4 regions of the Caldalkalibacillus horti genome follow, and region 4 is predicted to be linked to each of the others. Evidence: riboswitches for the same ligand, from Rfam matches in the RefSeq annotation. Region 4 holds a riboswitch; each other region holds the start of a gene.
The links. Region 4 has a riboswitch for cobalamin ahead of J2S11_RS01795 (ABC transporter substrate-binding protein). Riboswitches for the same ligand answer to the same signal wherever they lie in the genome.
Positions count from the first base shown of each region.

Region 1: it holds a riboswitch for cobalamin, as region 4 does, so the genes downstream of both, J2S11_RS20485 (ribonucleoside-diphosphate reductase subunit alpha) here and J2S11_RS01795 (ABC transporter substrate-binding protein) in region 4, are expected to answer to the same signal.
Region 2: it holds a riboswitch for cobalamin, as region 4 does, so the genes downstream of both, metE (5-methyltetrahydropteroyltriglutamate--homocysteine S-methyltransferase) here and J2S11_RS01795 (ABC transporter substrate-binding protein) in region 4, are expected to answer to the same signal.
Region 3: it holds a riboswitch for cobalamin, as region 4 does, so the genes downstream of both, J2S11_RS11660 (S-layer homology domain-containing protein) here and J2S11_RS01795 (ABC transporter substrate-binding protein) in region 4, are expected to answer to the same signal.

Region 1 covers NZ_JAUSTY010000026.1:53-5,940, forward strand. The annotation lists gene J2S11_RS20485 (ribonucleoside-diphosphate reductase subunit alpha) at 332-2,587, opposite strand; cobalamin riboswitch at 2,796-2,977, opposite strand; gene J2S11_RS20490 (hypothetical protein) at 3,305-3,442, shown strand; gene J2S11_RS20495 (TetR/AcrR family transcriptional regulator) at 3,525-4,046, shown strand; gene J2S11_RS20500 (MFS transporter) at 4,176-5,312, shown strand; gene yunB (sporulation protein YunB) at 5,356-5,888, shown strand, end outside.
Region 2 covers NZ_JAUSTY010000021.1:5,155-11,042, reverse strand. The annotation lists gene J2S11_RS18630 (DUF896 domain-containing protein) at 1-226, opposite strand, end outside; gene yneA (cell division suppressor protein YneA) at 338-628, opposite strand; gene lexA (transcriptional repressor LexA) at 837-1,466, shown strand; gene J2S11_RS18615 (DUF3221 domain-containing protein) at 1,664-2,089, opposite strand; cobalamin riboswitch at 2,248-2,438, shown strand; gene metE (5-methyltetrahydropteroyltriglutamate--homocysteine S-methyltransferase) at 2,592-4,880, shown strand; gene J2S11_RS18605 (acyl-CoA thioesterase) at 4,901-5,380, shown strand; gene J2S11_RS18600 (YkgJ family cysteine cluster protein) at 5,722-5,888, shown strand, end outside.
Region 3 covers NZ_JAUSTY010000009.1:7,861-13,748, forward strand. The annotation lists gene J2S11_RS11650 (sensor histidine kinase) at 117-1,871, shown strand; gene J2S11_RS11655 (response regulator) at 1,852-2,946, shown strand; cobalamin riboswitch at 3,187-3,376, shown strand; gene J2S11_RS11660 (S-layer homology domain-containing protein) at 3,545-5,888, shown strand, end outside.
Region 4 covers NZ_JAUSTY010000001.1:385,780-391,667, forward strand. The annotation lists gene J2S11_RS01785 (adenosylcobinamide amidohydrolase) at 1-1,177, opposite strand, end outside; gene J2S11_RS01790 (FecCD family ABC transporter permease) at 1,174-2,238, opposite strand; gene J2S11_RS01795 (ABC transporter substrate-binding protein) at 2,204-3,235, opposite strand; cobalamin riboswitch at 3,590-3,778, opposite strand; gene J2S11_RS01800 (hypothetical protein) at 3,915-4,175, opposite strand; gene J2S11_RS01805 (AbrB family transcriptional regulator) at 4,273-5,310, opposite strand; gene J2S11_RS01810 (DUF3221 domain-containing protein) at 5,647-5,888, opposite strand, start outside.

The sequences.
Region 1 (5,888 bases), on a different contig from region 4:
CTACGTGTCTTTTATGAGTGTCCACTTTTTATTCTAACTGCATTTTGACCCTTAGAGCGACATTTTACCTGATTTAATCTCCTAACGGACTTTTTCGACCCTTAGAATGAAAAATACGTTGATTTTGATTCGATTTACACGCTAAGGGTCCATTTTGTCCGTTAGAATCTTTAAAGGTCAAAAAAACACTTCTAAGGTGCATTTTTGTCCGTTAGAGGAAGCCATAGATCATGAAGAACATAGAAACAAAAGAAAAGCTTACACTGGAGTCTCTTTAGGTTGTTTGAGGATGTACCATGCTCAAGCTTGTCTTATCCCCTTTGTTAAGGTATTAACTATGGCAGCTTTCACATTCCTCAATCACTGCACTGGACGTAGAACGAACGTAATATGTCGTTTTCAGCTCAGATTTCCAAGCTAATAGATGCAGATCTAATAAATCCTTCGCTTTAATATTGTTTTGTACATATAAATTGAAGGAAACAGATTGATCAATATGGCGCTGACGCACTCCATTTTGACGAATGCTCCATTTTTGATCAATCACATACGCTGTTTTGTAGTACCAGTTCGTCTTCGCATTTAAATCAGGTGCTGTTACAGGAATCTTATAATCCTTCTTTTCCTCCGAATATTCTTTGCGGAAGATCGGATCAATACTAGCTGTAGAGCCTGCAATAATAGAGGTAGAAGAGTTTGGTGCAACAGCCATGAGATAACCATTACGTACACCATGCTCCTTCACATCCTGCTGAAGAACCTGCCAGTCAGGAGAATGATAGCCTCTTTGCTCAAAATACGCTCCTGTTTCCCAATCAGATCCTTCAAATGCCGGATAAGGAGATTTCTCCTTTGCTAACGTCATGCTTGCTTTTATCGTTAAATATGAGATTTTCTCATACACTTCATCACAATATTCAAGGGAGCGTTCACTTTCCCAAGTAATCCCTTGTAACGCTAGTAGATGGTGCCAGCCAAACGTACCTAGGCCAATTCCACGATACTTTTCATTCGTAATCTGAGCTTGGTGCACCGGAATATTATTTAAATCAATAACGTTATCTAGCATACGCACCTGAATAGGGATCAGGCGCTCAAGCACATCATCACCAACAGCACTTGCTAAGGAAATGGAGGAAAGATTACATACCACAAAATCTCCTGGTTCCTTCACTGTAATAATCTTACCATCCTCGGTTTTCTCTTCAATGACAGTCGTTTGGCTCATGTTCTGCATAATTTCCGTACACAGGTTACTGCAATAAATCATTCCAGCGTGCTTATTTGGGTTAGCACGATTTGCCGCATCACGATAGAACATGTAAGGTGTTCCCGTCTCTAATTGAGAGATCATGACCGATTTAAAGATATCAATAGCGGGTACCGTTGTTTTAGAAAGAGTAGGGTGTGCTACACACTCCTGGTATTTCTCCCTAAACGAGCCACTGCCTTGTTTTTCATCGTAAAAATCCTCTAGAGAATAGCCCATCACCTTACGAATTTCGTGTGGGTCAAAGAGATACCAATCCTCTCTGTTTTCTACAGCTTCCATAAACACATCCGGTATAGAGACACCTGTAAATAAATCATGGGTACGGAAACGCTCATCCCCATTGTTAAGGCGCGCGTCTAGGAACGGGAAGATATCTTTATGCCACACATCTAAATAGACAGCAATAGCACCCTGTCTTTGACCTAATTGATCAACACTGACAGCCGTATTGTTGAGCTGCTTCATCCAAGGAATAACACCAGAGGATATCCCTTTAAAGCCTTTGATATCACTACCTCTAGCTCTAATCTTTCCTAAGTAGACTCCGATTCCCCCGCCACCCTTGGACAGGTTAGCGATATCTGTATTGGAATCATAGATCCCTCTTAAACTATCATCTACTGTATCAATAAAGCAGCTAGAGAGCTGACCGTAGCTTTTACCGGCGTTAGCTAGGGTCGGTGTAGCCACTGTCATGTAAAGATTACTTAATGCCCAATACGCTTCTTTAACCAACTCAAGGCGCTTCTCTTTCTTTTCTTTTAACATAAGGGTCATGGCAATAATCATGAAACGTTCCTGAGGTAACTCGTACACCTCTTTTTGATAACCCTTCGCTAGATAACGATCTGCCAGGGTCAACAAGCCAATGTATGTAAATTTATGATCGTGATCAGGGGTAATTTCCTGCTCTAGTATTCCTATTTCTTCCTTAGTATAGCTTGTTAGAATCTGATCGTTGTAAATACCTAGGTCTGTTAGCTCCTTAATTAACAGATACAAAGAGCCGTACTTTTTGTCAGCCTCAATGCCACGAGTCGTACTAGCAGAATGATAGAGCTTATCTAAATAAATGCTCGCTGCAAAGTATGTCCAATCAGGCTCGGAAGCTGTAATGCGTTCAAGTGCAGAAAGGACTAGTAAACTAGTGACCTTATCTAATGTAGGTTCCTCCATATATTCGTAGGTAAGCTTAACCTTCTCTTTGTATTCATCCAATGGTAGTGAATACGGCTTGGCCTGTTCCTCCATATACTGTTCAAGACTAGTAAAATCTGTCGTAATATCTGTGTATCTTACTTTTGTTTGTAGCATGATTTCTCCTCCTATGCACATTAGAAAAACTTGGCTTAGCGCCAAGTCATGGCGAAAGCCTTAGATTTTCTTATACTATCTACCTTTAAACTTATAAATTTTGATAGTAAAATAAAAAGCTCATCTCAGAAGATGAGCACATAGAATGAAGGCAGACCACACGTCAATTAGTCCTTTTTCATTCTATCTTCTCAGCTCCCGAAGAAGACAGTCTGTAACTATAAAGGCAGGTCTCCTGACTTATGCTTCTCCTTACTTTAAGCCCTTCCCGTGAGAGTCACAGTGGATGTGCTTATTTCATCAGCATGTACAGTTGCGGGTACAGTTTTGGCTTTGAACCAAATTCCCTTTTTAAGTCGATGAATCGACACCTTTATAGCAAAAATATACTAAATATTGAATTCTCAATTGAGAACAACACTAAATATTGATTTCGTAACTAGAATTATAAACTCAACATCTCTGTTTGGCAACATGATTTTTTTACCCCCAAAAGCTAAATCTTACTCCAATGCACATGAGACAAGGACTCACCAAGATAAAAAAATTTTCTTTTGAAAAAAAGAGTTTTTTATTTCATTCTTTAAATCCCTGTATTTGTTAATTGTGTAGAATGAAGGGTTGTTTATAATAAATTAAAATAGGATAATTGAATGAAGAGGATCATACCTCTTATTAGCGTAAACGTAAGTGTTCTACTAGAGGGGAGAGAAAGAGATGGGCTTACTTTTAATCTTAATCGGATTTTTAGGAGTGTTTATATTGAGTAATCAGTATACGATGGTTAAAAACCAACGTAGGGAGATTGAGCTTTTAGAGGAGATTGCTGATAAATTAAATAGAATAAGAGAATAGGATATAACAAGGTTATCGGTTGTCACTTCATAACTACTATGATATTAATAGAGTGATCGTTCTATACAAAGGTGGAAATAGTATGAGTAAAAAAAAGGAAGATTTATTGCAACATTCGGAAAGGCTATTTTATGAATATGGCTTTCATGCGATAGGACTGAAAAGGGTTGTAAATGAAGCCAATGTAGCTCTTATGACACTGTATAACCACTTTGCGTCCAAGGAAGAGTTGGTTTTAGCTGTATTAAAAAGGAGAGGGGAGAGATATTTCAAGTTATTACAGTCCTCTATCCAAAATTATTCCTCAGCAAGTGCGGCTGAATTAGCAGAGGGACATCTAGCATGGATTCGGCAGCATAGCTCGAAAGGATGTATGTTTTTACGCGCTAAAGAGGAATTTGCTTCGAGCGAAGAGTATGAGATTGTGGAATATGTAAATCAACATAAGCAAGCCTTAATATCTTATTTTGAAGAGCTTGGTTTTCAGCAGAAACAAGCGATTCAACTCGCTTTATTATTCGAAGGAGCTACAGCTTTAGCGGAAGTCCTAGATGCTGAACAGGTTAGTGAGCAGCTCCGTCATTTAGTTAAAGGAATTTCGTAAGCATTATGCTTACTTTTTTTAAAACAAAATATAATGATCGTTCTATCTAAAGTTAATGATAATAGAAAAGGGATCAGACAATAGTTCTCATTCAAAAGTACACGTACTAAAGAATTGGAGGAAAAACGGATGTGGAAACTGGTATTCCTTGGTGTAGCCATGATTGCTGTAACATATGCATTGGCCCGGCTCAGCTTCGGATTATTTTTACCTGATATAGCAGAATCACTTCGTTTAACAGCAGGTGAAGCAGGAATGATTGGATCAACAGCATATATTGCATACACGTTTGCTTTGCTAACATCTTCTTTCCTCATCCAACGATGGGGGACGAAAAAGGTCGTACAATGCTCTGGTTTAAGTGCCCTTCTAGGATTAATAGGAATAGCTCTTGCTCAAGATGTCTATACAATGGTTTTGTGTAGCTTTATAGGGGGAGTAGGGAGTGGTTGGGCATCCCCTGCTCTTAGTCAGGTAGCTTCCATCTCTTTAAAGGATAACGAAAAGGATAAAGCTAATACGTGGATAAATAGTGGAACGAGCTTTGGTCTCATTCTGACGGGGCCGATTGCGCTAGCTTTATCGGAATACTGGCGTCTAGCCTACCTATTTTTTGCTGTAATCGCACTTTTCGTTCTCATTTGGAGCTCTAAAAGTATTCCAAGCTATAAGCTAAAGCTTCATGAAGGGGAAGCTAAACAACCAATAGTAGGCTCACTTGTGAAAGCAAAAAATTTACTGCTGGCTTCTTTACTGGCAGGAGGTGTTTCTTCCGTATATTGGACATTTTCAAGAAGCTATATAAATGTAATGTACGAGATGAGTGCCAATGATAGTGTCATCTTTTGGATTATAATGGGGATCGCTGGAATAGGTGGTGCTATGGCTGGTCGCGTCATTCATAAAATTGGGCTGGCTTATGCGTATCGTCTTATTCTTGGGATCATGCTGTTTTCTATTAGCTCAATTACAATACCTACAATGGTAACTGTTTATGTATCTGGTCTGTTGTTTGGAGTTTCATTTATTTTTTTGACAGGCTTGTTTATTGTATGGGGCACACGCTTATTTCCTTCCTCGCCTGCAATGGGAGTGAGTTTGGCTTTCTTAGCCCTTGGAGCTGGTCAATCGGTTGGGTCTTTTGCCGCGGGGTTACTTATAGAAGCGACCTCTTATCTATTTTGTTTTTTGTTTGTGCCGTTAATCGGTCTGGTTGGTCTACTTATTCCTGTAAACAAAAAAGTTTGTCAGGCTTATACCATGTAGACGAGCCCTGCTGCATACGTATTAATGTAGGAGGGGATGTTCGATGTCGAAGGGGTTTAGACCAGCAACCCAGCGTTCCTTTTTAAAGAAGAGGCATATATTCCTTATCGTACTAGTGATTATACTAATCATTTCCATTCAAGGCTTTCTTTTTGTTGAACGAAATTTAGAGCCCGCTTTAAAAAACATAGCGGCAACACATGTTAAGCAAATTGCTACCCTAACGATAAGTGATGCAATAAGCCATAAGCTTAGTCAGGATATCGGATCTAATGAAGTCGTTATCTTTGAAAAGGATGAGGATGGTAAAATCATACTGATTACATTTGATCAAGCCAAACAGGCAGAAATCGTTTCAACGGTTATTGATCGAGCGAACGAGGAGCTTAGAGAGCTTTCAAACAGTCCAATTCGAATTCCACTAGGGCAAGCGTTAAACAGTAATATTTTGGCCCAGCTTGGTCCACTTGTGCCCATTACACTTGTACCCATGGGAGCAGCTAAAGCAGATATTTCTATTGAGATGGAGGAGGCAGGGATTAACGTCGTTTCCATTACCGTCTATTTAAAAATTCA
Region 2 (5,888 bases), on a different contig from region 4:
TCTTGCGCTTTGCTTGCTCATTCTTTAGCTTCTGTGGGGTTACATCGTCCCCATTCGGATCTACGATCGTTACATTCATTAGGTCTGACTTTAAAGAGGAACGTAACGTCTTAAGATATTCCGCTCGCAGCTCCTTCTGCTCCTCTTTCTCTGCATTAGTCAAACCTGATTCTTTATCCTTTTTGGCAAGCTCATTAATCCGTTGAATCTTCTCCGTTGAAAGCAAAACAATCCCTCACAATACGAAATATAGTTCAGTTCATGTATCCGTATTATAGCATGTTTCGTTCAGCTTGGGCAAAATATGCTCACTGCTTTCCACTTAGGGAAGCATACATCACTTATAGCCAATCATTATCGCTAATTCTTGACCAGGGTAAATCACAACCGAATCCAGTCCATTCAGCTTTTGGATTAGCCTAACATACTCTTGTACCGATAGTCCCATACTCTTGTGGTGCTCAGTAGCAATCTTCCAAAGAGTATCACCATGCTCAATAATGACAGACGACTCTTCAGCATCCCCCGCAGTAGCTAGAACAGAAGTCATGGTATAGAAAACAATAAACAAGATGATAACAAACACGATCACATAAGAATAATCCTTTAACAATTTAAGCATTGACATTTCCTTCACCTCATCATATATAGTGGTCTTTCATTAAAATTGTTCACCTGGAGTCAAACATTTGTTTCCAAAACGTTTGTTCGTTTTTATTATAAACAGAACAGATATTCTCGTCAACTATTTTTTCGAACTTATGTTTGTTCTTATTTTTGTTCTGTGTTATAATGCTTATAAGTAGAATTTGGTAATTAATATTGAGGTGATTGGAATGAAAACATTATCGAACCGACAACGTGCCATCCTAGAATTTATTAAAAGCGAAGTAAAAGACAAAGGATATCCACCTTCAGTAAGAGAAATTGGTGAAGCCGTAGGACTAGCTTCTAGCTCCACTGTACACGGGCATTTAGCACGTTTAGAGAAGAAAGGCTTAATACGCCGAGATCCAACTAAGCCAAGAGCCATTGAAATCCTTGATGATGAGTTTATCCGTAGCGAGGAAATTCAAAGCACACCGTTTGTTCGCGTCCCTGTTATAGGTAAAGTTACAGCTGGACAACCTATCACCGCTATTGAGAACGTGGATGAATATTTCCCTCTTCCAGAGCGCTTTGCACATGATTCCGAGCACATCTACATGCTTTCCGTACAAGGTGACAGTATGATTGAAGCAGGTATCTATGATAGAGATTATGTCATTGTGAAGCAGCAGAACGTAGCGAATAACGGAGATATTGTCGTAGCCATGACGGATGAAGGAGAAGCTACAATTAAACGCTTCTTTAAAGAAAAGGATTACTTCAGACTACAGCCTGAAAATTCATCTCTTGAACCTATCATTCTTCGAGACGTATCCATTCTTGGAAAAGTAGTAGGAGTATTTCGCACCCTACATTAATACTTGAGTTAGATTATTATGCTAGCTATGTTACATGAACTAGATATTACTTCGAGCATATTTAAAGCCCGTTACTCCAACTTGTGGAGTACGGGCTTTTCTTGTTGTTTATTGTTCAATCTAAGTGGTTGTGATTTCATCCTAAAATCACAACATATTATTACAACATATCTTACATTTTAAAGTACACTTTTTCCTTAGTCTACAATCTGAACAGCAATGGCCCTGCCTTGCATCGGATACGACTCAGCCAAGGTACCCGTATGATAAACTCTAACCATCTGCCCTTTAATAAGTCTATCCTTGGTTATCTCATTCCCCTCCTTGTCGTAAAATGTAACAGCTTCATCAAAAGAAAAACTAATCGCTTCTTTTCCCTGCCATTCGGATTGAGGAATATCTGCATGTTCGATACCTTGAATAACTAAGATAGAATTTCCGCCCTCGGCAATTGAATAAATCATTCCCTCAAAGTAAGGTGTATCATCTAAAGAGCCCCCCTCGCCTGTCGACATGCCATCCGTTCCACATCCAGCTAAAAGAACTATTGTTAGACCTAGAAGTAATAGATAATATAATGGCTTTGACTCTACCTTCATTTTTGTTGTTATTTTCTTCGTCACTCTAATCCACCCCATCTCAAGTTTCTTGTACTCTATTATAGACGTAATAAATCCTTAAAATGTTTAACTAATTCATAATCTTGACATAACTTAGTAGAAGTGATACCCTCCTCTTAACTATGAACGCTTTGTCATGGCGTTTTGGTGAAGGAAGAACATTTGAATAAGTGGAAACAGGTTCCTTGATTGAATCAAGGATTAAAAGGGAAGCCCGGTGCAATTCCGGTACGGTCCCGCCACTGTGAAGGATGAGTTAGCTCAAGGTAAGCCACTGATCACCTATGATTGGGAAGGCGTGAGCTAATGTTGAATCTTAAGTCAGGAGACCTGCCTGTTTCGACAGCACTGTTTTTAACCTACGGGAGATAGGGAGGTGTTAGGACTCGATTAATAAGCATGGGTAATCTATACCCTTATTCTTTGGTGTCTCTAACTATCTTTATGAACGTTGGAGATGCCTTTTTTGTGCCTTTTTAGTTAATAATGGAATGGAGATGAAGCGATGAAATGCAGTAACCTTGGATATCCGCGTATTGGAGAGAATCGCGAGTGGAAAAAAACATTAGAGACATTTTGGGCTGGAAAGCTAACAGAAGAAGAATTTTATGAGCAAACAACACAGCTTCGATTACACCATCTTCAAAAGCAAAAGGAAAAAGGGATTGACATCATTCCAGTAAACGACTTTACGTTCTATGATCATATGCTAGATATGGCCGTTATGTTCGGTCTTGTCCCTAAGCGCTTTTCTTATTCGGGTGGACGTGTTCCTCTATCCACTTACTTTGCTATGGCCAGGGGAGAGCAAAACGCTGTAGCCTGCGAAATGACAAAGTGGTTTAATACAAACTACCATTACATCGTTCCAGAGCTTGACGACGTTACCCCACACCTAACCGAGAACAAGCCACTGACAGCGTATAAAGAAGCTAAAGAGAAGCTTGGCATTAAAAGTAAGCCAGTACTTATTGGTCCATATACATTTGTAAAATTATCTAAAGGCTATGAGAAAAAGGATCTAGCACAAACCATTCTATCCTTTCTCCCTCTCTATGAGCAAATTGTAAAAGAGCTACAGAAAGAAGGAGTTGAATGGGTTCAAATCGATGAGCCAGCTCTAGTTACTGCTTGTACAAAGTCAGAAAAAGAGCTTCTTTTCAGCATCTTTGAAAGACTTCATACAGCCGCACCACAGCTTAACATTATGCTACAAACCTACTTTGATTCCATCGTGCCTGAGTCAGATTGGCTGAACCTGCCTGTACAAGGAATAGGGTTAGATTTTGTACACGGTGTAGAACAGAACCTTACGCAGTTACACATCTCTGGCTTTCCAGAAGACAAAGTCCTGGCTGTCGGTCTCATTGATGGAAGAAATGTTTGGCGCACTACTTTGTCTAAGAAATGGGAGCTGATTGAAGAGCTTTTACAGATTGTAGAAGCAGATCGAATTTGGCTCCAGCCATCCTGTAGCCTGCTACATGTTCCTGTAAGCGCCCAAAAGGAATCTCATTTAGCCTATGAAATTAGAAGTGCACTAGCGTTCGCTGATGAAAAACTAGATGAAATCGTCCTGCTGAGCAAACGACACACACTAGGGGCAGAAGCAACGAAAAAGGAATTTACAGAGCATGAAGAAGCCCAGCAGCTATTACTCCATTCCCCCACTAGAGCTCGTACAAAGGTGCATGAAGCCGTTCAGAGCATACAGGAGGATCATATCGGGAGACATAGCTCGTTCAACGAACGAAAAGAAATTCAACAGAAAACTTGGGACCTTCCTCTTCTTCCAACAACAACAATAGGTAGCTTCCCTCAATCAGCTGAGGTGCGCCAGGCACGCCAGAAGTTCAGAAAATTTGAGTGGTCCGAGAAGCAATACGAAGAGTATATCGAAGATAAAATAAAGGAATGGATTAACATTCAAGAAGATATAGGGCTTGACGTACTCGTTCACGGAGAGTTTGAGCGTACAGATATGGTTGAGTTTTTTGGTGAAAAGCTAGGTGGCTTTGTCTTTACTAAATATGGCTGGGTACAGTCCTATGGTTCGCGTTGTGTGAGACCACCCATTGTCTACGCTGATGTTGAATTCCTTGAGCCTATGACCGTTAAAGAAAGTGTATTTGCTAAGTCACTAACTCAGAAACCAGTTAAAGGAATGCTAACGGGACCTGTCACCATCCTGAATTGGTCATTTATTCGCGACGATATTTCAAGAAAGCAGGTTGCCTACCAAATTGCCCTTGCCTTGCAGCAGGAAGTAAAAGCACTTGAGGATGCAGGAATTAACATGATCCAGGTGGATGAACCCGCCTTGCGTGAAGGATTGCCTTTGAAGAAGGCAGATTGGAATGAGTATCTGAGCTGGGCTGTTACAGCGTTTCGCTTAACCACTTCCTCCGTGGCAGACAGCACGCAAATTCATACCCATATGTGCTATTGTGAATTCCATGATTTCATTCATGTGATTAGTGAGCTTGATGCCGATGTTATCTCTATTGAAACGTCTCGAAGCCATGGAGAGCTTATCGCTGCCTTTGAACAAAATATCTATGACAAAGGAATTGGTCTAGGAGTCTATGACATCCACAGCCCCCGTATTCCTGAAGTAGATGAAATGTCCAAAATGATTCAACGAGCATTGGACGTCTTAAACCCTTCACAATTCTGGATCAACCCTGATTGTGGGCTAAAAACTAGAGGAGTAGATGAAACCATTCCATCCTTGAAAAATATGGTTGTAGCAACACAAGCTGTTCGACAGCAGCTACTTCAACAGAAATCCTAGTTAGACAATGGAGGATGAACATGACTCTTAAAGCAAAGCCCGTACATGAATCTAGGACTCTTTTAACAGATCTTATTTTTCCTCCAGACACCAATCATCATCATACCGTATTTGGCGGAAAGGTCATGGCCTATGTCGATAAAATTGCCTGCATTGCCGCTATGAGGCATTGCCGTAAGCCGGTCGTTACCGTTTCTAGTGATTCCTTTGATTTCCTAGCACCCATTAAAACGGGTGAGGCAATCAATTTAGAAGCCTATGTGACCTGGACACATCGCACCTCTATGGAAATATATATTAAGGTAGAAGCTGAGAATCTATTAACAGGTGAAAAGAGAGTTACTTCTAGAGCGTATCTAACCATGATTGCTTTGGACGAAGAAGGTAAGCCAACAGCAGTCCCACAGGTTATTCCTGAAACAGAAGAGGAAATAAAGCAGCACGAGCAGGCAAAGAAAAGATATGAGCTTAGGAGGAAACGCAAACAAGAAGCCATCTAATAGATTCCTCTTAATATGAAGGATGACCAAGAAACACCATAAAGCTACTATTCAGCATATCTATAAATATCTTAATTATTATAGGATGCTATTAATTCTCTGTCCGAAAGTATGTTATAATATGTAATAAGTAAGTAAAATTTCTGTTGGCAAATGAAATAACTGATTGCCCCAAATGCATTTTTGTTACAGAATGTATGATACTGCTTGTTAACTACTATATATTGCTACTAGTCATTTCTAGTCATAACATAAACAATACATCATACCAATTCTTGTGATTTAAAGCCTCGCTTCCATGCGAGGCTTTTTTTATTATGAACAGATTAGGAGAAGATACTATGGAAGAATTACCTTGTAAGGGTTGTAAAGGATTGTGCTGCGGACCTGTTCCGGTCACCGAAAGCGAGCTAAGAAGAATTAAAAAGAAGATTAAATCCATGCCACTAAAGTTACGCTCACAATTAGAGAACCAGCAACGTTTTTATGGGACGTGTATATTTTATGA
Region 3 (5,888 bases), on a different contig from region 4:
AAATAAAAAACGAGTAGTAGAACAACAAGCTTTTCACGAAGGGTATAATATAGAGACAAGAATGCATATCAACATCACTCACCTGAAGTACTTCAACATGATAGAAAGGAATAACAATGGATAATGTCATATTTTTAACCATGATTGTGTCAGCAATGATGATGTGCATGTTGCTAATCTATTCATTCTTACACTTGCAAAAACGCGGAGTCCGTTATTTTGCATGGGTCATGGTTTGTCGAGTTGTCTTTGGTTGGAGTGTCATTCTCGAATTATATAGCAATGATCTAGCAAGCAAGCTTTTTTTTCGACAAATAGAACAAACAGCGCTTGCGATTACCGTCCCGTTGGTTGTTCTTTGTGTACTGGATTTATATGCTAGGGATAAGTGGTTAAAATGGTATAAACAGTTCCTATTGTTGCTTTTTTTCATCGGATGGTCCGTACTTATATGGACAAATGATAAAACTCATCTCATATTCGAAACAGCGGCACTCGTTAATGGCTACCTAGATGTGCCTAGGACTAGTCTAGCGATTGCATTTAATATATTCTGCTATTTTATTTTGCTGACCTGCGTTTATTTCTTTATTATGTATTTACGAAAGGCAAGGCCGGAGGTGCGTAAACCAGGCATCATCGTCATTTTACTCGCATCAATATCAGCCGTTATAGAAGTGGTTAAATTGGTTTTTCCGGATTTATCGCAATGGTTGCTCCCAATTTCTGTTTATTGTGGTGTATTGGGCATTATTATGCTATGGATTATCTACAAAAATAAAATATTTACCATCGTGCCAATGGCAAGGGATTTTATCGTTGATACCATCCGAGAAGGAGTTTTAACTGTCGATCAAAAAGGAACGATCATTGACTGCAATATCTTTATACAGCCGTTGTTCGAAGAAAAAAACAGCAAATCAATAATCGGAAAAGACGTGTCTGAATTCCTAAAAGATTGGCCTGAGTGGTTGGATGCGTGCAACAGTATGGTAGAGAAGTCGATAGAAGTAAAGAAAGAAATGGATGGTGAAGAGAAATATTTCATGGTTAAAGTGTATCCACTTTATTCCAAAGGCTTCCGATTACTCGGAACGGTCTCGATATTATTTGATATAACAGAAAAGCAACAACGATTAGAAGAAATTGCACATCTTAATTTTATGAAAGATCAGTTGTTTACCCTTGTTTCCCACGACATCCGCGAACCGATTGCTCTTCAGGTGAATTTGATAGAAATGCTAGAAGAAGAAAAGCAAATGTTCTCGTCGGAAACAGCTGAGCTGCTTGATTTTTTAAGTACACAAATTCGTTCGACATATATGACGGTTGGCAATGTGCTTGAATGGTTTCGCAATCAAAAAAATGACGTGTCGCTTAACCCTGAATCGTTGGCCTTAGTCGATCTTATTTATGAAGCTTATCGTATACTATCTATTAAAAGTAAGGCGAAAGATATTGACATCGCAATTAAAGTTGACGAAGCTATAATTGTATATGTCGATCGAGAAGCGATTGTCATGGTAATTCGCAATATACTTTCCAATGCGATTAAATTTTCTAACCGGGGGGCAATGGTTGAGGTTGTAGCCGAAAAGTATCATGAAGGAAAAATCGTGATTACCATACGCGATCAAGGTATTGGCATGTCTAAAAAGTTATTAGGACAATTATTTACCGAAAGACAAGTCATCTCTACGATCGGAACCGAGGGGGAACGCGGGACAGGATTAGGTCTACAAGTCAGTTGCCAATTTGCGAAGATGAGTGGCGGAGATTTATGGATTGACAGCGTATTAGGGAAAGGCAGTGCCGTCTATCTTTCGTTGAGAGAAGGTGAAAAAGTTGAAGGTGATCATCATCGACGATGAACAAGCGATGCTCGCAATTATGCAAAGAATGTTAAGAAGAATAGAAAATATAGAAATAATCGGTGGATTTCAAAGTGTAAAAGACGCCCTTCTATTCACGCAAAATACAGTGGTCGATATAGCATTTGTTGATATTATGATTGCAGACGAAAGTGGATTAGAGCTTGCTCGACAATTGCGCGCTGGTCAAAAAAATATGGAAATTGTATTTGTGACTTCTCATCGAGAATATGCGGTTGATGCTTTTGATACGTATCCGCTTGATTATATGGTTAAGCCAGTATCGCAAAAAAGATTGATACAAACCATTGAAAGGGCAAGAGAGAAAAATAATAAGCCGCCTAAAGAGATGGATGTCAACCGATTAGTAGTGAAAGCATTAGGCGGTTTAGAGGTTAGTAGTGTGGATGCGGGCAAAGTGAAGTTCATTTCAAAAAAGAGTCAAGAATTATTTGCATTTTTACTTCTTGGGCGAGGTCGAGCGGTTTCAAGGGATAGAGTTATTGACGAAGTTTTTCCAGAAATGCCATTAGAGAATGCGGTGGGATACCTTAATACGGCAGTTTACCAGTTGCGTAAGGCATTGCAATCACATGGTTTAAAATCAATAGTCCGTACTTTCGACGAACAGTTTATGTTAGAAATGACTCATATAGATGCGGACTTTATTTCATTCGAATCCTATGTTTACCGTGTGAAAGAATGGAATGAATTTACGGTTAAAGAAGCGCTCGAATGGGAAAAAAGCTTTACTGGCGACTTGTATGAAAACAAATTTTATACGTGGTCCGTTCCAGAACAAGAAGGACTCGCGATACGCTATCACGATTTTGCTATAAGGCTAGTTCGCTGGCTTCTTACAAATAATCAAGTAACCCAATCCATATTAATTGCTAGAAAGATCGTTTCGCGTAATGAATTGGACGAGGAAGCAAACGTGTTTTTAATGAAAGCTTACCGTGCAGCAAAGGATTATCAATCTTTCCGAAGTCATTACGAGCATTTTATAAAAGTATATCAAAAAGAGATGGGAAGTCTTCCCGCCATTGGAAAGGAGAGCTTTTTCGAAAAATAGATGATTTGGGAATACGATTGTTGAAAAAAACGGACAGTATCATTCCAAATGGAATCCAGTTGAAGGATTTTTCAAGTTGACTGTCTCATCCATTTAATTGTTTTGAATCGATCAAAGACTTATAAAGCTTGACGTTCCATGTGGTTAAGCATAAGATGAAGTTATCATATTAATACCAGTCATTTCATAGTGTTTTAACTTACATAGATACCTCACACCTTTGTATGATTGACTGTCAATTTCATATACTCAGTAAATGGTGCTGTTATTAAACAACAGCTTGGAAGATCAGTGTAAATCTGACGCGGTCCCGCCACTGTAACGCAGAGCAGGCTAACGAGATACGCCACTGTATCGTTTGGATACGGGAAGGTAGGTTAGTCTTGCGATGAAGCGAAGCCAGGAGACATGCCATTTATTTAGTCTATAATTCCACGAGGATGGAAGGAGAGATGTTTAGCTGTGTCTTTATTTGGGCATGGCATGTCCAGATGTCAAACACCTTTTCTGATTTCCAGTAAAAGGTGTTTTTGTATGGGGTGAACCAATCGAATTTGGGAGAGGTGTGAGCTTTTTGAATAACAGGGGAAATCGGTTTTTGGCTTTGTGGTTGTCTATATTGATGCTTTTTTCATTAGTTAGTCCGACATTGGCAATGGCCGCAGAAGACGTAACGGAGCTTAGTTCTGGGGAAAACTATGTGACAGTATCGGTTGAAAAGTTTACTTTGGGACAGGGCTACATCATAGAGCCGGTTCGTGTGCCCTTTGAAGTAGGAGATAATGCAGCAGAGGTTATTATAGGACTGTTAGGAGAAGATCGGTCCCATTATAGAGGCAGTTTTGAGAACGGCTTCTATCTGGCAAGTGTTTACGACCACGATCCTGGTGCCCTTCAGATTCCTTCCTATATTTTGGATGCAATTGGGGGAGAAGATCGGATAGGCGACAGAGCGGATGCTAGTTGGCTAGAGGAATTTGATTACACTTCCGATTCAGGGTGGATGTATGCAGTAAACGATCGCTTCCCGAATGTAGGGGCTGCTGAACTGCGGGTTGAAACAGGCGATGTGATTCGCTGGCAATTCACGGTGTATGGGCTTGGGGCAGACTTAGGCAGTACCTATGATGGTTCAGAGGTTCTTATTAACCCTGCCAATAAGGATGCGTTAACGGCAAAAGTAGCAGAGATCAACAGTGCTCCTGATAAATGGGAGATTCTTGCCGATTCAGCAGTTCAATTAGCATATGACAACGCGTATCAAGTTCTCACGAACATGGAAAGTAGTCAAGAGCTGGTGGATGCCGCTTTAACATCTTTAATCGTAGCACTGGATACCACTGAAGAAGATGACGTTAGTGAAGTGAACACGGGACATTTGGAGAGGGCTATCGAAGAGGCCGAAGTAAATCAGAATTCGGTACAGGTTAGTATAGACGGATCGGATGTCAACACAACGGACTACTGGGTCATTCAGGAAGAACTTGATGCTTTGGTCGACGTCATTGTGTCGGCTCAGCAGCTAATTGCCGACCTGAGCGCGACGCAGGAAGAGGTGAATGCCAAAGTATTGGCTCTTGACCAGGCTCAGCATGCTTTTGAACAAGCGAAGAAACCCGGTTTATTCGAGGAAAACACTCAGCCTGAACATAATGTCACATTTACCGTGGCACCCAAAACCGTAACTTTAGAGGTATATAAGCCGGATGGACAACAGGTAGATATTGGAGCAGGGGAAGAGGACATTTATAAAATTTATACGGCTTATTTGCCTGTAGGCGAATATCGATACAGAGGTATTGATCCGGAGGGGCTCAGTGTTGGCGGCGGCGTTTTAACGGTAACGGATGAATCGAATCAGGCCTTTGAGCTCCGTCAACTCAACCTTAAAGCGAGTAATGCAGGCTGGAATGTTGATGAGGATTATTCCGTCAAGATCGGCCAGAACAGTCCAAACGATACCTCTTTAACGTTGGGCCAAAAGACGTCTGCCGGGCAATATCCCGTATTGGTTATAGCGGGCAATACGTACTTCTATTCTTTTGAACCAAGCGAAGGACGCATCGCAGAAGGCTTTACGACATTAAGCAGCAGTGTCACTGTCACCATAGCTGCCTCTGCACAATCAGTTTCTGGAGCGATTCCGTTAGCACGTGAGATAACTTTTACGGTGCCGGAGGAAGCGACGCTTTTTCTCGGTCGGAAAACAAAACATTTTGTGGCCTTTGAAGAAATTAAGCCAATAGAAACTACAAGTAGTAATGGTTTAACTATCTATCGCTTTAAAATGGTAAACAATCAGGAATACAATTACCGCGTGAGTCAGAAAGGGAAGCTAACAAACGCTGGCTCGTTTAGAGCGAATGAGGCGAATGAGTCTCTTGAGGTTACGGCGGAACAATTAAGTGTTCTTTCACCGCAATCGATTTTGAATCGCGGAACGTACTTGGAAGGCAATATTTATTTAAATATCAACGAACAGAATCATTTGAAGCTGGCGGGGCCAGGCGATGAATTTCATTTGTTGACTTTGCGCAGCTGGCAAGCACTAATAGAAGGAGTGGGCAACTATTTCTTCGAGCCGGATTTCCATTATGAGATTATTTCAGGTCAAGACGTGATCGACATAACCGAAGGGGAACCAGGCAGCTATTCAATGATTCAAGCATTAAATGAAGGAACTGCCATCGTCAAAGTCTCTTATGATGCTATAAAGGTGAATGGGTCACATTATATTACAGATGATAATAATGCCTTCAGTGCGGTATGGCCGGAGAATGTAGGCTTGTTTGTTGTTACGGTAGGACAAGAAGAGACGGGGATTGCCACCGGCATTGAGAGCAATAAGGAACGTAATCAAAAGGCTAACGAAGGCAGAACGGGTAATAACCTCATGAACCTTCAAAATGGCTCATTTGATGCGGATATCGATAGTGTTTACT
Region 4 (5,888 bases):
AAACGCCGTGAAAGCTTCTCGTACAATGAACAGCATGCTTAAGTGGAACAGCCGTCATCATCCCAATCGCCTGATTAGGTAATATCCCTTTTTCCATCATCCAGCTTGAAACATCCTCCTGAGGATCAGAGCAAACGTAATCCTTAGTCACATAAAAATTGCAGTAATCCTGCGCCCACTGTATCCCTTCTCCCCAAACGGCATTGGATATCGTCCGGAAAGGCTGGTCAAGCTTAATATGGAGTAGTTCTTCAACCTGCTGAATGCTATACATCTCTACTAACGCTTTTTCTTGCTTTGAAATATGATTTTGAGTAGATAAATAAACCTGTGGCTTAGCTACGTCAGGATGGGTGGTAGCTTGCACCTGGACCTGATAGACCTCTTCAAGCTGCTTACTATTTTTGAGTAAGTTAGGTTCACCCATCTCCTTCACAGTACCAGCATCTAAAAGGACAATCCGATCTGAGTAAAGTGCTGCTAAATTCAAGTCATGAAGAATTGCTAGAACAGTTAGCTTCCTTGTTTTCTGCCACTCCTTTAAAACCTGCAAAAGCTCATAGGAATGGTGAATATCTAGATGGTTCGTAGGCTCATCTAAAAAGAGAAGCTTAGGCTCTTGAACTAATGCTTTAGCTAACAAAACCCTCTGCTTCTCTCCACCGCTTAGCAGGCGAAAGGGAATATCTCTAAAAGCAGCAACATTCGTAAGCTCCATCACCTCATCCACTTGTTTCTGATCCTTCTTCGTATACGTCTGGAACCAGCCCCGTTGAAAAGGATACCTTCCTAACTGAACAATCTCCTCAACGGTAAAGTCGAAGCTAACCTGCTCCTCCTGAGAGAGTACAGATATAACTCTAGCCTTTTCAACCGTTGAATAGCTTGATAATGGACGACCAAATAGATGAACCTCTCCTGAATGAATAGGTAAGAGTCCTGTGACCAGCTTTAAAACCGTAGATTTACCACTTCCATTGGGACCAATTAATGAGAGAAATTCACCTTCTAGAACTTCAAAGGAAATTTCTTTAACAACAAGTTGATCGTCATAGCCCCCTGATAGCTGATTAAGCTGTAAAACAGCATTCATTGAAGGGGACACAGGAGAAGATAAAGGAGAACCTACCTTTCCATGCTGTTCCTTAGTATATGGTAAACGCTTGGAGTCCGTCACATCCTTACTCTCCTTCCACTGCGGTTTCTAATCAATAAGTAAGCAAAAACTGGGGCACCAATCAAAGCCGTAATGACCCCTATAGGTAACTCCTGAGGAGCAATAATTGTCCTAGAAAGAAGATCTGCGAGAATAAGAAAAGAGCTACCAACAAGAACAGACAAAGGTAAAACATGCTTATGGTTCGGACCAATGACCAGTCGTACAAGATGGGGAACAACAAGCCCTACAAATCCAATCATTCCTGAAACAGCTACAGCCCCTCCCGTCAAAAGGGAGGCTCCAATTAAAATATAAATCTTTTTCCGATTCACGTTGACCCCAACATGACGAGCTGCTTCCTCTCCTAATGCGAGTGTGTTCAATTCACGATAGTGCCAAATGATAACAATAGCCCCGAGTAAAAAGAAAGGGAGTACCAAGCCAACATAGCTCCATCCCCTCATCCCTACACTACCCATAATCCAGTAAATGATCTGGCGTAGTTCTGTCCCACTAAGAGCAATAATTAATGAGATAAAAGCTCCTACAAACGAGCTAATAATAATGCCCGCCAGAATGATAGTCTGTACCGCCATCCCTCGCCCTGAAAGACGTGTTAAGCTGTAAACCAACAGTAGCGTAAAAAAACCACCCGCAATTGAAAATAAAGGAAGGGTAAAGCCCTGTAGACCAACCAAAGTGATTTGAAAAAATATGACAGCTACTGCTCCTAACGCTGCTCCTGATGAAACACCAATCGTATATGGATCAGCTAAGGGATTACGTAATAGCCCCTGGAATGCCGCTCCTGCAAGAGCTAATGAAGCTCCTACAATACCTGCCAAAATAACCCGTGGAAGACGAATTTCCCAGATAATCATGGCTACCTGTTTTTCTATCTCTAATCCCAACCCAAGTCCAACACTCTTTTCTAAAAGAATATGCACGATGTCCTTCATTGGGATGGTGACACTACTATAAAATAATCCAAGAAGGCTTGTTACAAGAACAAGCCCTCCACAGCAAACATAAAGTAAAATAATTCTATTCAAAGATTTCCGGGTAAATATGCTTGGCAAGTGTCTCCACCCCATCAATTAAACGTGGACCTGAACGTGTTACTGTATCCTCATCCACCTCAAATACTTGTTCATTTTTCACAGCGGGCACCTCTCCCCACCCTGAACGATTCATAACCTCTTCTTCAACATCCATATAACTACCATACGTTGCTATAATCACATCGGGATTAAGCTGAATAATCTCTTCCTCCGTCAAGCTCACCCAGCCTTCATGTTCTCCAGCTATATTCACCGCTTGGATGACTTGCAACATCTCATCCATAAATGTGTTTTTCCCTGTTGTAAAAATATCTGGCGAAGGAGATACCTCAATCCAAACTCGTTTTGGTTCCGTAACAGCCTCTGCTTTTTCTTTTACAGCTGCTAAACGCTCCTCCATCTCAGCAATGATATCCTCAGCTTCTGTAACAGCTCCAGTGGCTTGCCCAATTAGACGAAATGTATCATATACATCTGCAAAACTGGAAGCATCCTGTACCGCTATAACGTGAATGCCAACTTCTTCAAAACGCTGAACCGCTTCAACCTGCTGATTATATTGAGATTGAGAAATCAATAATAGGTCAGGTGAAAGAAGTAGGATTTCCTCCTCATTCATTTCCATATCCCCTATTTTAGCAACATCTTGGGTTTCAACAGGGAAATTACACCAAACGGAAACTCCAACCACTTTTTCACCCAAGCCTAACGCATAAACCATTTCTGTATTACTTGGAAAAACAGAAGCAATCGTTTCTGGCTGCTCCTCAATTGTGATTTCATTTCCTAAACCATCTGTAATTGTAATGGGAAAGCTAGGCTCATTGTCGCCAGCCTCTTCCCCCTCAGCTTCACCTTCTGTGCTAGGAGCTTCTTCTCCCTCTATTTCCTCTTGATTACCCTGTGGTGCTGGATCAGCGTTATCTGTACCACATGCTACTAATCCTAACGTCAAACAAACGATAAGAACTAGGCTAAGCAAGCCCCATTTTTTCCATAGTTTCCACGATTCCATGTTTTCATTCCTCCTACTGGTTCCCTCTAGGTTGATTCATTTATTGGTATAGAGCTCATTAGAAAAGCTTCCTCTAATGATGGACTAGACAACCTCTTCGAGAAGACTTCTATACAAGCTTTTCTTATACTATCAACCTCTGAATTAAAAAAGTCTGATAGTAAAAGAACACCTTTCCAATGAAAAGGTGCTCCAGCTAATGAATACAGCACACAGACCTAATGTTAACCGGTAACCTTGTCCCTTATCTTTATCCTGCACATAAGGAATATAGCCATGGTTTGTTTAGGCAACAGTCTCGTTGACTGCCTTGCTGCTTCTAGCTTAAGCTTCCTTTTCCTCGAAGGATACTTAAGACCCTATGCCAAATAGGCAGGTCTCCTGACTTACGCATCATCAAGGCTGACTCCCTTCCCATGAGGTTCACAGTGGTTTTTTCGTCGCCTTTTCGCGTTTACAGTGGCGGGACCGCGCTGGACTTACACCAGCTTCCCTTTTCCTCATTCCATTTACTAAAATGAGACCTATTTGGATATGTATCTTGCTATATCAGTCTATAGCAAGCATATTGCATATTTTAAGCTCTCTATGCTTCATTATATAGATTAAATTGAACAAAGGCTAGGTTGAGATTACTATAAAAGGCTAATAGGAGCCTTATCCAGCCTTTTCCTTTCACTTAGAAAGCTAAAATAGAGCTCATGACGATTGAAAAAATCATACACATACTCAGGGATAGCTTACCTTTTTTGTTGGATACCCTTTTTAAAACCACCTGTTGCATCGTCTCTCCCAAAAATAGATACCCTATGATTATTAAAGGAAAAGTCACTATATTGGACATATTTCTAGTAAGAATAAAGTCTGTAATCAAAACAAATAAAAATCCAAAAAATAGACTTAAGGCTGTATAATACGGGTAGGATACAGCTTTCTTCATACGTATCCTCCTTCTGCAAACGAGCACAGCTTTGGTAATTTAAGAATATTATAATATTTAATCTAAAAATTGTAAAAGCTGTATCTTCATTTATTATTTACTGCTTACGAGCTCTAGCTCTAAAAAGCAAATGGGCTAACACGGGCATCATAATAAAGATGGTAATTAATCTCGTTAATTGAAGGCTCGCCACAAGTGACGCATCTAGTTGTAGAAAATAGGCAGTTGAAGCCATTTCTGCCGCTCCCGCAGGCACCGAGCTTAGTAAGCTCATGAGAAAATCTAAGGGAGATGAAACGGTAAATAGATATGCAACAGCAAAGCTAAATCCATAAAAAGTGAACAGCAGGAGAATCCCATACTTTCCTACCTGCTTCAGCTTTTTGAACGTTTCACGAGTAAATCTTAAGCCAATAATTCCGCCCAATAAAAGCTGCCCTATGGCTACAATTAAGGATGGTGGGTTATCAATATCTAAGACAAATTGATTCAACAAAAAACCAAATAGCATGGCATAAAGGAGTGTACCGGCTGGAAGCTTGTACAGCTTAGAAAGGTAGATAGCAAGTATAATAATAACTCCTATGACTAGTACTTCAGTAAAAGTAATAGAGTAATCACTAAGGTTAAGTCCTGTTTTACTTGGAAGTGGATTTGTTATTCCTACAAGTATAGGAATGGTAAGAACATATAAAAAGATTCTTGTCGAGTGAAACGCAGCTACAATAGGCTCATTTGCCCCGTATTCTTGACTTATTGCTACCGCTTCAGACGCCCCCCCAGGGATAAAACAAAAAAAGCTTGTCACAGAGTCCAAGCCTGTCAGCCTATGTAGCAAATGTCCAAATACAATCCCAGCTGCTAATAACAAGCCGATTGCAACAAATAAAGGAAGAAAAAAATGCAGCAGGTTAGAGAAAAAGCTCATGTTCATCATAAACCCAATATTGACACCAACTAGAGCTAAGGCAAGCTTAAACACAGAGTCCGAAAATTGTAACTTTCCAATCCATAAACGATAAAAAATTCCCGTTAGTAAAGCTCCAATTAGCCAGCCTGCAGGAACTTTTAGTAGTGTAAAAAGTAGCCCTACAAGAGTGACGGCTAAAAGGAAGAGTGTCTTTTGTACGGCCATGTCATCCCTTCTTCTTAGTCTGATCTTCGTCGTTTTATTTCTACTAAAAGTATAGCATATTACTCTGAAAAAAGTGATGGAACTCCTTGAATAATAGAGGATACGCAATGAACAGATACTTATTGAATAATAGGAAAATAGAGAAATTAAGGCTTCGGCTTACCAAAGGAGCATGTTTATTAGCTTCAATTGAGGAGTGAATATTACTTAAGACCTAATTTTTATTATTTAAAACCCCCTTTTTAAATTTTAAAAAGGGGGTAGTCATTAATAATACTCTTATGTCGAGTTTACTGTAGTTCCAATGGAGGCTTGCTACCAAGAGTGAAACCTAATTCACCTTTCTACGATTTCAATTTCAATAGCTGTTGTCTGCAAAGGATATGAATCATCAACATTACCATGTAATACGGAGACCTTGTCTCCTATATTTAGACTTTCTATTGCTGGTGATAGATCTTTAGGAACATCTATCCACACTGCCTGTCTCCTTTCCACCAGCAGATCATTTACAGACATTGAGTTCATTTCATCTTCCGTTATATCAGTCATTACTAAAATCCTCTGCTCTTCTTTAT